Regions from separate parts of the Streptomyces sp. NPDC048172 genome, predicted to be linked through region 2. Evidence: riboswitches for the same ligand, from Rfam matches in the RefSeq annotation. Region 2 holds a riboswitch; the other holds the start of a gene.
What was found. A riboswitch is a leader RNA that binds a small molecule or an ion and turns the genes downstream of it on or off. The one in region 2 is predicted to bind cobalamin.
Positions count from the first base shown of each region.

Region 1: linked by a shared signal. The riboswitch ahead of ACGF3A_RS29475 (prenyltransferase/squalene oxidase repeat-containing protein) and the one ahead of ACGF3A_RS39700 (ABC transporter substrate-binding protein) in region 2 are both predicted to bind cobalamin.

Region 1 covers NZ_JBIDAT010000007.1:7,732-14,883, forward strand. The annotation lists gene ACGF3A_RS29465 (Hsp70 family protein) at 1-1,124, opposite strand, end outside; gene ACGF3A_RS29470 (ArsR/SmtB family transcription factor) at 1,486-2,490, shown strand; cobalamin riboswitch at 3,046-3,187, shown strand; gene ACGF3A_RS29475 (prenyltransferase/squalene oxidase repeat-containing protein) at 3,333-4,601, shown strand; gene ACGF3A_RS29480 (SCO2322 family protein) at 4,625-5,260, shown strand; gene ACGF3A_RS29485 (energy-coupling factor transporter transmembrane component T) at 5,272-6,534, shown strand; gene ACGF3A_RS29490 (ABC transporter ATP-binding protein) at 6,531-7,152, shown strand, end outside.
Region 2 covers NZ_JBIDAT010000013.1:17,045-24,196, reverse strand. The annotation lists gene ACGF3A_RS39710 (ABC transporter permease) at 1-446, opposite strand, end outside; gene ACGF3A_RS39705 (ABC transporter permease) at 443-1,390, opposite strand; gene ACGF3A_RS39700 (ABC transporter substrate-binding protein) at 1,411-2,997, opposite strand; cobalamin riboswitch at 3,050-3,176, opposite strand; gene ACGF3A_RS39695 (SGNH/GDSL hydrolase family protein) at 3,395-4,159, shown strand; gene cynR (transcriptional regulator CynR) at 4,156-5,061, opposite strand; gene ACGF3A_RS39685 (carbonic anhydrase) at 5,188-5,793, shown strand; gene cynS (cyanase) at 5,864-6,334, shown strand; gene ACGF3A_RS39675 (PAS domain S-box protein) at 6,510-7,152, opposite strand, start outside.

The DNA of each region.
Region 1 (7,152 bases), on a different contig from region 2:
AGGAGCGCGGCGCCGTGGGCGACCGCCGTCAGCGGATCCGGGCCCGGTACGGCGAGCACGCCGAGCCCCTCCGCGGGGTCGGCCAGCAGTTCGCGCAGGCCCGGGGCCTGGGTCGCGCCGCCGACGCACAGCAGGCCGTCGAGGTCGTCGGGGGCGAGCCCGCCCTCGGCGAGGGCCTCGCGGCCCGCGCGGACCGCACGCGCGTAGAACGGCGCGGCGACGTCGTCCAGCGCGCCGCGCGTCAGGGTGTGCTCGAACGGGACGACGCCGCCCGCGCCGTCGCCGAGCTCGGCCACGAGCCGGACCGTGTCCTGGCGCGAGAGCCGCACCCTGGCCTCCTCGGCCGCGGCGCCGAGCCGGGCGAAGTTGCCGTGCCAGGCCGGGTTGTCGCGGCTGAACCCGGCGAGCCCGGCGCCCCGCGCCACGGCGGGCGCGAGCAGCGTGTCCACCACGGCCCGGTCCAGGTCCCTGCCGCCCAGGTACGGGTCGCCCGCGTGGTGCCGCACCCGGAGCACGCCGTCGCGCCGGGTGACGACGGCGGCGTCGAACGTACCGCCGCCCAGGTCGAGCACGAGCCACTGCCCCGTGCCGCCGGGCGCGTGCGGCTCGTGGGCGAGCGCTGCGGCTACCGGGTCCCGCACCAGCGCGCAGCGCGGCCCCAGGCCCGCGAGCTCCGCCGCCGCGCGGGCCGCCGCGCACTGGTTGAGGGTGAAGGAGGCGGGCACCGTGAGCACCACCGACTCCGGCGGGGCGCCCAGCCGGTGCGTGGCGTCGTCCCGCAGGGACCTGAGCACCTCGGCGCACAGCTCCACGGGCGTCAGCGCGACACCCGCGCGCGCGAAGCGCCGCTCCGCGCCCGCCGTCCCCAGGTCGGGCTTGAACCCCGCGTGGGCGTCGCCGGGATGGCTGCCCGTACGCGTACGGGCCCGCCGTCCGACGTGCACGACGCCCTCGCGCGGGATCCACACGGCGGTCGGCGTGGTGTCGCGGCCCTCATGGTTGATGACGGTGCGCGGCTCGCCGTCCGCGCCGACGACCGCGACGGCGCTCGACGCCGTCCCCAGATCGATCCCGAGCCGTATGCCACTCGTTCTGTTGTCGCCCGCGGCGCCGGATGCCCGCATGACCGTCCCCCCGTTACCGTCCGTCTCCCCCCGAAGGCGGGGTGGGGAGGGGGATCCACCCCGCCGGTACCGGGACGCCCCTCGCCGCGCGAGCACGTCGGCACGCCGACACACCGACACGCGAGGGCCGCGGGGCCGCGCCGTGCCGCTCGTACCGCCGCCCGCATCCCCCTGCCGCTGCTGTCGCAGCGCGCCGGCCGCCGCTCCGTCGCTCCCCGCATCCGTACCGTTCAGCATGCGATTGGCCGTTCGGGCGAACAAGCGGCGGTAGCCACGGCTAAATTCCCCTTGTCACAGGGGAATTCGCCGTGCGCTCCCGCCCCGGCGCCACGGCTGTACGGCTGCTGTACGGAGGAGAGTCATGCTGCGGGTCGTCTTCACCTCCCAGGACCTGGCGCGGCTGCGCGTCGCGAGGGAACCGGACGCCCTGTGGGAGATCACCAACAGCGTGCAGACGCTGCAACGCCGGGACGGGCGCGCCGCGTTCGGGCCCTGGCGGCACGCCGTACGGCCCCGGCTCGGGCCCGAGAGCAGGCTCCTCGCCTCCCTCCTCCCGCCCTGCGGCTACTCCCCCGACTTCCTCACCCCTGGCCCCGGCACCGAGGAGTCCCCGACCCTCGACGCCGCCGTCGACACCATGCTGAGCACTCCGCGCCGTACGCTCGCCGCCGACCTGGAGCGGTTCGCCGCCGACCACGGGCGCGTGCCGCGCTGGGCCGACGCGCTGGCCGACCCCACGGCGCGGAGCGCCAGCGCCACCGAGCCGCTGCGGCGGCTGGGCGGCGCGGTGCGCGCGTACTACGAGACGGCCGTCGCGCCCTACTGGTCCCGCGTCCACGCCCACGTCGACGCCGACCGCAACCTGCGGCTGCACGCGCTGCTCGACGGCGGTACCGAGGGGATGCTCGCCTCGCTCGGTCCGCACTTCCGCTGGCAGCCGCCGGTGCTGGAGGTCGCCTACCCGGTGGATCAGGAGCTCCGCCTGGAGGGGCGCGGCCTGCTCCTCCAGCCCTCCTACTTCTGCTGGCCCGCGCCGGTCTCCCTCGCCGACCCCTCCCGGCCGCCGGTCCTCGTCTACCCCGTCTCGCACGAGCGCGGGGAGGCGGCGTCGCAGGCGGGCGACGGGCTGGGAGAGCTGCTGGGCCGCACGCGGGCCGCGCTGCTCCGGGCGACGGGATGCGGCTCGTCCACGACAGAGCTGGCCCGCCTCCTCGATGTGACCGGGCCTGCAGTGAGCCAGCACACCGCTGTGCTGCGCGAGAACGGCCTTCTGGTGACGGTACGCAAAGGTGGCCGCTCCTTCCACAGCGTCACCGCCCAGGGCCGAGCCCTACTCCAAGCCGCCCAACACGGCAGCCTCCAGTAAGAGCCGCACCCGAGGTGCCCCGGGCTGTGCTTCGCGGACTGCGAGTGCATCGTGGCTAGTCGCGCAGTTCCCCGCGCCCCTAACGGGGCACTCCTGCTTCTCCCTCCACCCCTCTGAGCTTGGGAAGTCTGCGCAAGGCGCAGGGTTGGCAAGCGCAGCCCCCCACGCCGGGTGCCCCGCGTACAAGAGCCGCGCCCGGGGAGCCCCGGGCTGTGCTTCGCGGGCCGCGCCCGCATCGTGGCTGGGCGCGCAGTTCCCCGCGCCCCTAAAGGGGCAAGCCCAAAAGTCTTGGACCGGTCGCGCCCACGCGGCGGAGCCGCAAAACAAACACAGCCCCGGGCCCCTGATCGGGCAAGCCCCGAGGTGTCGTGACCGGCGCGCCCACGCGGCGGAGCCGCGAAGCAGACACAGACCCGTGCCCCTGGAGGGGCAAGCTCTGTTGCGTGGTGGAGCCGGGAAGTAGACGCAGGGGCGTGGCTCTGGGCGGGCGAGGTCTGGTCTGTTGGTGAGCTGAGGGGTCGTGGCGAGGGCACCTGGGGGCGGTCTTTCACGGTCGTACGGCTAAAGTGGCGGGGCAGACAGCAGCGTCTCCGTTCGGGGGAAGCCGGTGGGAATCCGGCGCTGACCCGCAACCGTGAGCGGCGAGCACCACACGGCGCCGCGAGCCGGATCGCCCGCCCGGAGGCACAGGCTCCTGCGGTGCCCCGCCAGCGGGGCACCGCACGGCACCGTCGGGGTATACGGAGCCGAGCCCGGTGTGCCGCCGCGCGACCACGCGTGACGGGACGGCCGTGCACGGCTACGGCCCACCCGTCACGTCACCGTCAGCGAAAGGCACCCGCATGTTCCCGCGCCCGCGCCAGCGCCACCGCTTCTCCGTGGCCGTCGCCGCCTCCCTCGCGCTCTGCGCGGTCACAGCGGCAGTCGCCCCCGTCGCCGTGGCCGACGAGAAGCTGCCGCCGGAGCTGTACGGGAAGGGCGACCCGAAGTTCGACGGGGTGTGGCGGCAGTCCGTCGCGCTGCTGGCGCTGGACGCCGCGGGCGCGAAGCCGTCGCCGAAGGCGGTGAGCTGGCTGTCGACGCAGCAGTGCGAGGACGGCTCGTTCCCGGCGTACCGCGCCGACCCGAAGGCGAAGTGCGACGCGAAGAAGACCCCGGCGGACGTGAACGCCACGGCCATCGCCGTACAGGCCCTGTCCGCCTCGATCGGCGGGCCGAACGCCGGGACCGACAAGGCCCTCGACTGGCTGAAGTCCGTCCAGAACAAGGACGGCGGCTGGGGCTACAACCCCGGCAGCCCCTCCGACGCGAACTCGGTCTCCGTCGTCGTCGGCGCCCTCGTCGCCGCGGGCAAGGACCCGGCCGCGTGGAAGAAGGACGGCAAGACGGCGTTCGACGCGCTGCTCTCCTTCCAGATCGACAAGGACACCAAGGACGCGAAGAAGGACGCGTACGGCGCCTTCGCGTACCAGCCCGGCAAGGGCGACAAGCTCGACCCGAACGACGACGCCACCGCGGCGGCCGTGCTCGCCGGGATGCGCCAGGGGCTCGCGCTCTCCGGCGACAAGGAGGGGCACGGCGCGTCCCCGAAGAAGGAGGCGGAGAAGGGTGCCGACTACCTCACCGCCACGCTGAAGAAGAACGACGGCCATCTCGTGGCCGTCACCCCGGGCGCCAAGGACAAGGGCAAGGGCAAGGGCCAGCCGGACTACGCGAACACCGCCGACGCCGTGATCGCCCTCTCGGCCGCGGGCCGCAAGGACGAGGCCAAGAAGTCCCTCGACTGGCTCGGCGACAACCTCGGCAAGTGGGACAAGGCCAAGGACGACCCGGCGGCGCTCGGCATCCTGATCCTCGCCAACCGCGCCACGACCAATGGCGACCCGGCGCAGCTCGGCGGCACCGACCTGCTGAAGCGCCTCACGGCGACGGGCCCGAAGCCCGCCGCGATGCCGTCCCACGAGAAGAAGGGCGAGGAGGACAAGAAGGAGGACAAGAAGGACGACGACGGCGGGTCCCTGCCCACCTGGTCGTTCATCGTCGTGGGCGTCGCGGCCGGGGCGGGCATCGGCATCTGGCTGAGCGGACGCCGGAAGAAGCAGTCGCTGTGAGGCGTCTGCTGACCGTGCTGGGCATGCTGGGCGTGCTGCTCCTTGCCCTGCCGCTGGGCATGGCGGGTACGGCGCAGGCCGCCAGGGACGGCTACCGCTACTGGTCGTTCTGGGAGCGGAAGGGCGACGGCGGCTGGGCGTACGCGACGAAGGGCCCGGCCGTGCTGCGCCCCGGCGACGGCGACGTGCTCGGCTTCCGCTTCGCGCTCAGCGAGGACTCCAAGGACGCCACCCGGCCGCGCGGCGGCATCGCCTTCGACGCGGCGTGCGCCCGTACGGAGAAGAAGTCCGGGACGAAGCGGGTCGCGCTGCGCCTCGACTTCGGCACGCGCGGCGACGCGCCCGGCGGGGAGAAGCCGCCCGGGGCGCGTACGGCGTGCGCGCGGATCGACGAGGACGGTTCGGCGGCCGACGCGCTCGCGGCCGTCGCCGAGCCGCTCCGCTACAACTCCGACTCCCTCCTCTGCGCCATCGACGGCTACCCCCGCAAGGGCTGCGGCGAGGTGGCCTCCAAGGAGGAGAGCGACAGCGACAGCTCCTCGGGGAAGAAGAAGGACGACGACGGGGGCATGTCCACGGGGCTCGGCATCGGCGCGGGCGTCGCCGCCGTGGCCGTCCTCGGCGCGGCGGCGCTCTGGCAGGCGCGCCGCAGGAGGTGAAGGCCACCCGTATGGCCAGGCCGCCCCGCGCGGGGGCGCTGCGCGCGCCCCTGGCGACCCGCTCCACCTCGCTCCACCCCGGGGCGTGGTGGCTGTGGGCGCTCGGTCTCGCGACGGCGGCCTCGCGTACGACGAACCCGCTGCTGCTCGGCCTACTGATCGTCGTCGCGGGGTACGTCGTCGCCGTACGCCGCACGAACGCGCCGTGGGCCCGCTCGTACGGCGCGTTCCTGAAGCTCGGCCTGCTGGTGCTGGGCATCCGGCTGGTCTTCGCGTTCTTCCTGGGCTCGCCGGTCCCCGGGACGCACGTCCTGGTGACGCTCCCCGAGGTGCCGCTGCCCGACTGGGCGCAGGGCGTGCGCGTCGGCGGCAGGGTGACGGCCGAGGGCATGGTCTTCGCGCTCTACGACGGGCTGAAGCTGGCGACGCTGCTGATCTGCGTCGGCGCCGCGAACGCGCTCGCCAACCCGGCCCGCCTCCTCAAGTCGCTGCCCGGCGCGCTGTACGAGGCGGGGGTCGCGGTGGTCGTCGCCATGACGTTCGCGCCGAACCTGGTGGCCGACGTGCAGCGGCTGCGCGCGGCCCGGCGGCTGCGCGGCCGGAGCGACCGGGGACTGCGCGGGGTGCTCCAGGTGGGGCTGCCGGTCCTGGAGGGCGCGTTGGAGCGCTCGGTCGCGCTCGCCGCCGCGATGGACGCGCGCGGTTACGGGCGTACGGCCAGGGTGCCGCGCGCCGTACGCCGTACGACCGCGGCGCTCACGGTCGGCGGCCTGCTGGGCGTGTGCGCGGGCACGTACGGACTGCTGGCCTCGGAGGGCGCCGCGTTCGGCCTGCCGGTGCTGCTCGGCGGGCTCGTCCTGGCGCTGGCGGGGCTGGCCCTGGGCGGCCGCCGCACGGTCCGCACCCGCTACCGGCCCGACCGCTGGGGCGTGCGCGCCTGGCTGGTCACCGCCTCGGGGGTGGCGGTGGCGGCGGCCCTGCTCGTCACCGACGCCGACCTCGACCCCCCGGCCGTCCCCCTGACAGCACCCCAGCTGCCCCTGTTCCCGGCCGCGATGATCCTCCTGGGCCTCCTCCCGGCGGTGATCGCTCCGGCGCCGTCCCCCGTACGGAAGAGCGCCCCGCGGGAGGGCGCCCCGCAGGGGCGCGGGGAATGGGGGTACCTCCCTGCTCGAAGAGCTTGGGGGAGCGAGCAACCACGACACAGCCGCAGTCTGCGGCGAAACAGCGAGGGGCAGCCCGTGACCAGCACCCCGGAAGAGCCCACGAAATGATCCACTTCGAGAACGTCAGCGTCACCTACGAGGACGCCACGGAACCGGCACTCGCCCTCGTGGACGCGGACATCCCCGAGGGCGAGCTCTGTCTCCTCGTCGGCCCCTCAGGGGTCGGCAAGTCGACATTGCTCGGCACCGTCAGCGGACTCGTCCCGCACTTCACGGGTGGCACCCTGCACGGCAGGGTCACCGTCGCGGGCCGCGACACCCGTACGCACAAGCCCCGGGAACTCGCCGACGTCGTCGGCACCGTGGGCCAGGACCCCCTGGCCCACTTCGTCACCGACACGGTCGAGGACGAGCTGGCGTACGGCATGGAGTCGCTCGGCCTCCCGCCAGGGACGATGCGGCGGCGCGTCGAGGAGACCCTCGACCTGCTCGGCCTCAACGAGCTGCGTGACCGCCCCATCGCCACCCTCTCCGGCGGCCAGCAGCAGCGCGTGGCGATCGGCTCCGTGCTCACCCCGCACCCGCGCGTGCTCGTCCTGGACGAGCCGACCTCGGCGCTCGACCCGGGCGCCGCCGAGGAGGTCCTCGCCGTCCTCCAGCGCCTCGTGCACGACCTGGGCACGACGGTGCTGATGGCCGAGCATCGGCTCGAACGGGTCGTGCAGT
Region 2 (7,152 bases):
ACCTGGAGCAGCCCGGCGACCGTCACCAGCCAGTACCACTCACGGTGGCCGAGCGCCGCCAGGGTCATCAGCACCAGGAGTCCGGGGAAGGCGAGGAGCAGGTCCATCCCGCGCATCACCGTCTCGTCGAGGCCGCGCCTCGGGCCGGAGGCCAGCAGCCCCAGCGGAGTCCCCACCGCGAGCCCGACGAGGAGTGCCCCCAGCGCACCGCCCAGCACCGAGCCGCCGCCGTGCAGCACGAGCCGGAGCACGTCGCGGCCCAGGACGTCCGTGCCGAGCGGATGCCCAGCGCCGGGCGGCTGCGAGGGCAGCGCCCCCTGGTCCTGTCCCGCGAGCGGCCCCAGCAGTGGCCCCAGCAGCGGCCCCAGTACGGCCGCGAGCACCGGTACGCCCAGCAGTGCGAGGGCGATCCACGGACGGCGCCGCCAGAGAGTACGTACGCTCACGCCGTCACCTCCCGGCGCGGGGCCAGCCGGTGGGCCGCCAGGTCGCCGAGCAGGTTGACGGCGACGGCCGTACCGGCGAACAGCAGGGCGTACGCCTGCACCTGGGGCAGGTCGCGGTTCTGCACCGCCTCGATGAAGCCGCTGCCCAGCCCCCGGAAGCCGAACACGGCCTCCACCAGCACGGCGCCGCCCAGCAGCCCTTCCACGCAGCGCGCGAACTGCTGCGCGGCGGGGCCCAGCGCGCCCGGCAGCACATGGCGGAGGACCACGGTCCGCTCCCGTACCCCCAGCAGCCGCAGATGCCCGGCGACGGGGCCGTGCCGCCCGGCGGCCACCCCTGCCCGAATCTGCCGGGCCAGATCGCACAGGTGCCGGGCCGTCAGGACGAGGACGGGCAGCACCAGCACGGCCGGTTGCGCGAGCAGCGCGGCGGTGTCCATGCCGACGGCGGTCGCGGGCAGCAGCCCGGCCGTCAGCGAGACGGAGGCGACGAGCAGCAGCGCGAGGACGAACTCCGGTACGGAGTGCAGCACGACGGCGATCGTGTTCAGCGCCCGGTCGAGGCGGCTGCCCTCCCGCAGCCCGGAGACCGTGCCCAGCAGCGGCGCCAGCACCGTGACCAGCGCCAGCGCGGGCACGCCCAGCAGCAGCGTCACCCCGATACGGCGGCCGAGGTCCTCGTCCACCGGCAGCCCGGTCGTCGAGGAGAGCCCCAGGTCGCCGCCGAGCAGGCCGCCGAGCCAGTGCCAGAAACGGGCCCAGACGGGCTGGTCCAGCCCCAGCCGCCCGCGCAGGGCCGCCACCTGCTCGGGGGTGCCGTGCTCGCCGCGCAGCACGTCGGCCGTGTCGCCGGGCAGCAGTGAGCCGACCGCGAAGACGGCGACCAGCACCACCAGGGACTGGAGGACCGCCAGAAGGGAGCGCCGCAGGACGTATCCGCGCATCTCAGCCGAACCGGAGTCTCTCAACCGAGCCGGACCCGGTCGAACCGGGCCCAGTCGTGCGAGTTCGGCGGCGCGGCGCGCAGGCCGCGTACCGAGGGGCCGACGGCGTCGGTGGCATCGGAGAACGCCCACACCAGCAGCCCCGACTCGTCCCGGGCGATCCGCTGCGCGCGGGCGAGCAGCGCCAGCCGCTCCTTCTCGTCGCGGGTGGTGCGGGCGCGGGTCAGCAGCGCGTCGAACTTCTCCGAGGCGTACTGCGTCTGGTTGCGCGCCGCCCCGCCGCGGACGCGCTGCTGGAGGAAGTCGGAGACGGGCAGGGTGGAGGTGGTGTTGAAGGCGGCGACGCCCTTCGTCTTGATCTCGCTGAAGTACGTGCTGGAGGCGCGGGTGTTGACGCGCAGCCGCAGCCCCACCTCGCGCAGCTGCCCCTTCATCAGGTCGGCGGCGGCCTCCCACGCGGCGTCCACGGAGCTGGTCTCCACGGTGATCTCCAGCCCGTCGGCCCCGGCGTCCTTGACGAGCCCGCGTGCCTTCTCGACGTCGCGCTCGCGGGGCTTCAGGTCGTCGGGGTAGCCGCGCAGGCCCGTGCCGAACAGGTCGTCGCCCACCTCGCCGTGCCCGGCCAGCGCGACGCGGACCAGCGCCTTACGGTCGATCCCGAGCTGCACGGCGCGCACCAGCCGCGGGTCGTCGAAGGGCTTGCGGCCGGTGCGGAGCAGAAGCTGCTGCGCGGTGGCCCGCTTCGCCGTCAGCAGCCGCGTCGAACCCTCCTTCTTCAGCCGGTCGACGGAGGCCCCGGCCATGTCGGCCGCGTAGTGCACCTGTCCGGACAGCAGCGCGTTGAGCCGCGCCGACTCCTCGTTCGCGGGGACGATCTCCAGCTCGGCGATGTGCGGGGCGCCGTCCCAGTGGTCCGCCCAGCGCCGGTAGCGGGCGGTGCCGCCGGGCGTGAAGGAGACGTAGGTGAACGGGCCGGAGCCGACGGGCTTGCGGAAGTCCTTCGTCCCGTCGGGGACGATCTCGGTGCCGGGCCCGGCGAAGACGGTGGGGAACTCGAAGTTCGGCGCCTTCAGCACGAGGACGAGCGACCGCTTGCCCTCCGCCTTGCTGGCCCCGAAGTCGATCGCGGACAGCAGCTCCTGCGAGGGCGACCCGGTCTCGGGGTCGGCGGCCCGCCGGTAGCTGTAGAGGACGTCCTCGGCGGTGACCGGCTTCCCGTCGTGGAACTCCGCCTGGCGCAGGCGTATGCGCCAGCGGGTGCCGGAGCGGTCGCTCTCCCAGGACTCGGCGAGCCGCTTCCGTACGGACATGTCGTCCGCGTACGTACCGAGGGTGTCGAACAGCGCCTTGGCCCTGGCCTGGTCGACGAAGTTCGGGGCGACATGGGGATCGAGGGTCTCCTGCGAGCCGCCCGCCGTGAACGCGGCGCGGAACCGGTCCCCGCCTCCCCCTCCCTTCGTGTCGCCGCCGCAGCCCGTGAGCAGTCCCGAGGCGGCCAGTGCCAGCCCGCCTCCCGCCGCCAGCACCCCTCGTCGGCCGGGCTCCGGCCGCCGCCCCGTCTCTGCCTCTGCCTCCGCCTCCGCCTGCGTACGGGCACGCGTCGTCACAGTCGATCCTCTCCGGGGTGTCCTCGCCCCTGCTGTCGGACCGGCGACGGGTCAGTCTCCTGGCTCCCGGATCATCGCTCGCCTCCGCCTTCCCGTCCGCGCGCGGACAGTGGCATGCGGGAGGGCCGCTTCCCGGTCACAGTGGCGGGACCGCGCCGGATTCGCACCGGCTTCCTGGTCCCCGTCGCCTCGTGCGCTCATTGTGACGCATGGGGCGACGGCGAAGCCGCCGCGGGTGCGGCGTCCGTATCCTCTCCCTGGCGGGAGCGCGCGCACGCGCTCGGACCGGGCAACCGGGCGTCGATCAGGAGGGATTCCGACCGTGGCCGTGCCGCACGCCGATCACCAGGACCAGAACCAGGACCACGACGACCGCGGCGGTCAGCACCGCCGGTACCTGCGCTATGTCGCGCTGGGCGACAGTACGACCGAGGGCATCGGCGACGGGGACGAGGAGTCCGGGTACCGCGGCGTGGCCGACCGGCTGGCCGACCGGCTCGCGGCCACCTCCCCGGAGCTGCGGTACGCCAACCTGGCGGTACGGGGATGCGGCACCGACCACGTCCGCACCGTGCAGCTCCCTGCGGCGCTCGCGCTGCGCCCCGATCTGGCCACCGTCGTCGCGGGGGTCAACGACTTCCTGCGCCCCCGGTACGACGTGAACCGGGTCGCGGGGCACCTGGAGGCGACGTTCGCGGAACTCACCGCCGCCGGGACGCACGTGGTCACCCTCACCTTCCCCGACCTCGGGAAGATCGCGCCGCTCGCCCGCCCGATCGCCTCCCGGGCCCGCGCGCTCAACGCCCGTATCCGCGAGGCCGCCACGCGGCACGGCGTCACCGTCGTGGACACCGCCGTCCACCCCGTCACCGTCGACCCGCGCCTGTGGAGCGCGGACCGGCTGCACCTCTCGCCGCTCGGGCACGCCCGCTCCGCCGCGGCCTTCGCCCACGCGCTCCGGCTCCCCGACACCGACAGTTCCTGGACCCTCCCGCTCCCCGCGCTGCCCGCGCCGAAGCCGCGGGAAGCCCTCCGTACGGAACTCCGCTGGGTCGCCACCTTCCTCGGCCCCTGGATCCTGCGCCGCCTGCGCGGCCACTCCTCCGGCGACGGCCGCACCGCCAAACGGCCAGAGCTGACACCCGTCGCGGCCACCGCCTAGGGCGCTGCGTAGCCGCGGCTGCGGATGAGGTCGTGGGCGAGCTCGGTGAAGGCGCGGGTGGCGGCGCTGCGGTAGGCGCCCTCGCGGTGCAGGAGGGTGACGGTGCGGGACGGCAGGGGCGGGTCGAGGGCGAGCGGGGTGAGGTGGGGGTCGTCGTGGGTGAGGGCGTCGGGCAGGACGGTGGCCAGGGGCGTGCGCCGGACGATCTCGGTGAGGGCCTGGACGGAGTTGGCCTCGACCGCGACAGGGGGTGCGACCCGGTGCTCGGTGAAGTAGGCGTCGACGTGGGTACGGGTGGCGAAGTCGCCGCTCAGCAGGGCGAGTTGGATGTCCGCCAGGGCCCGTACGGGGACGGGGGCCGGCCGTACGGGTGAGCCCTGCGCCGCGGTGACGAGGCTGAGGGTCTCGGTGAACAGCTGAGTGGGCGTGACGCTGGGCAGGTGGGTCCCGGCGAAGGCGATGCCGAGGTCCAGGTCGTCCGCGAGCAGGGCGGCCTCGATCCGGTCCTGGCTCGTCTCGGTCAGGGACAGCCGGACGCCGGGGTGGCGGGCGTGGAGCCCGGCGGTGAGCGGCCCGACGAGGTAGGCGGAGAAGGTCGGGGTGACACCCAGGCGCAGGTGGCCGCGGGAGAGGTCCAGGACGTCGTGGACGGCGCGCTCGGCGGTGGCCAGGTCGCGCAGCGCGCGCCGGGCGTGGTCGGTGTAGACGGCACCGGCGTCGGTGAGCCGCACGCGGCGCCCCGTGCGGTCGAGCAGCTGCACGCCCAGGGCCCGCTCCAGCTGCCTGACCTGCTGGGAGAGCGTGGGCTGGGAGATGTGCAGCTCCTCCGCGGCGCGGGTGAAGTTGCCGTGCTCGGCGACGGCGAGCAGATAGCGCAGGTGACGCAGCTCCAGGACGGCCATGGACACAACTATAGATGGCACCACTAGCAGGCATGGTGAGCAGCTCTTGGACTCTATAGGTGCAGGTCGTGCAGGGTGGATTTCACCAGCCCGCAGAGGCTCGGCCGCCATCGAAGGAAGTGAGCCATGCAGGACCTCGCCGAGGGCGTCGCCCGTTTCCAGCGGGACGTCTTCCCGGCCAAGGCGGAACTCTTCAGCCACCTGGCCGCGCATCACACGCCGCACACGCTGTTCATCGGCTGCTCGGACGCCCGCGTCGTGCCCGAGCTGATCACCCAGGGTGAGCCGGGCGAGCTCTTCGTCATCCGCACCGCGGGCAACCTCGTCCCCGCCTACACCCCCGGCGCCAACGGGGTGACGGCCAGCATCGAGTACGCCGTCGGCGTGCTGGGGGTGACCGACATCGTGCTCTCCGGGCACTCCGCCTGCGGCGCGATGACGGCGCTGGCCGAGGGCCACGACCTCAGCGGCACGCCGGTCGTCGCCGACTGGCTGCGGCACGCGGACGCCGCCGTGGCCGGCACCGCCGGAATGGCGGCGGGCCCGGCGAAGGTGGGCGCCCTGATCCGCCGGAACGTCTCCGCGCAGCTGACCAATCTGACCACTCACCCCTCCGTCGCCCGTGCGCTGGCGGAGAGGAGAGTGACGCTGCACGGCTGGGTCTTCGACATCGCCACCGGGCGCGTCGAGTCCCTCGGCGGCGCCGGTACGGACACCGCCCTCGCCTCCTGACCGAGGCCCGGCCAGGACCACCGACCACCGACCACCACACCCAAGAACCCCCTCAGAGAAGGAGCCCCTCATGGTGCACGCCCAGTTCGACAACACCGCCCGCGAGATCGTCGCCGCCAAGGCCGTCGAGGCCAAGATCCGTAAGGACCTCTCCTGGCAGCAGATCGCCGACGCCGCCGGGCTGTCGGTCGCCTTCACCACCGCCGCCGTTCTCGGCCAGCACCCCCTGCCGGAGCAGTCCGCGCAGGCCGTGGCCGAGCTGCTGGACCTGGACCAGGACGCGGTGACGCTGCTGCAGACCATCCCCACCCGCGGCTCGATCCCGGGCGGCATCCCCACCGACCCGACCATCTACCGCTTCTACGAGATGCTCCAGGTCTACGGCACCACCCTCAAGGCCCTCGTCCACGAGCAGTTCGGCGACGGCATCATCTCCGCGATCAACTTCAAGCTGGACGTGCAGAAGGTCGCCGACCCCGAGGGCGGCGAGCGCGCCGTCATCACCCTGGACGGCAAGTACCTCCCGACCAAGCCCTTCTGAGCCCGCCGACGGCTAGCCGTGTCCGGCGGTTCATGGTTGCCCTCGTCTCGGGGCTGGGCAGGGGCTGCCCCGTGCGGTGCCTTGCAGGCTGCGGCTGAGTCGTGGCTTGTCGCGCAGTTCCCCGCGCCCCTGAGGCTTCAGGGGCGCGGGGCAACCATGAGCCGCCGGACACGGCCTAGCACCCGTGGCCGAGTGGGTGCGGGGGCCAGGCGCGGGGGGTGAGGACCCCGAGGACGTAGGCGCGGGCGACCAGGGCCGGCCTGGTCGCGGCGCCCAGCAGCGTGCGGAGACGGCTGAGGTGGTAGTCCACCGTCTGGCGGGAGAGCCTCAGCGAGGCGGCGATCTCGCTGTTGGTGCTGCCTCCCGCGAGGAGCGACAGTATGCGGATCTGCGCGGCGGTGAGCGGGGGGTGGGCCTCGTGGGCGACGCCCTGGTCGGTGACGACGGCCCATACGTGCGCGACTCGGCCGGAACGCCCGCTCACCGTGGCCAGATGGAGCCGCGCGCGGCGCCGCCGCCCCTGGGCGTCCAGCAGCACGGCGGAGGTCTCTGCGCGCCGGATGCGGCGGGTGATCAGCCCCTCCCACGCGAGGCGTAAGGGGCGGGTGTCGGGCGTGGCGGCGAGCAGGGTGTGCGCGCGGCGGCCGATGAGGTCCGACAGGCGTGTCCGGAACAGTTCGGCGGTGGCCGTGCCCGCCTGTTCGATACGGCCGCCCACCGAGAGCAGCGCGCAGGGCACACCGCTGTGGTCGCGCAGCGCCTTCAGGCTCTCCTCGGCTTCCCGGCGCTGGTCCATCGCGTGGGCGTGCTCGGTGATG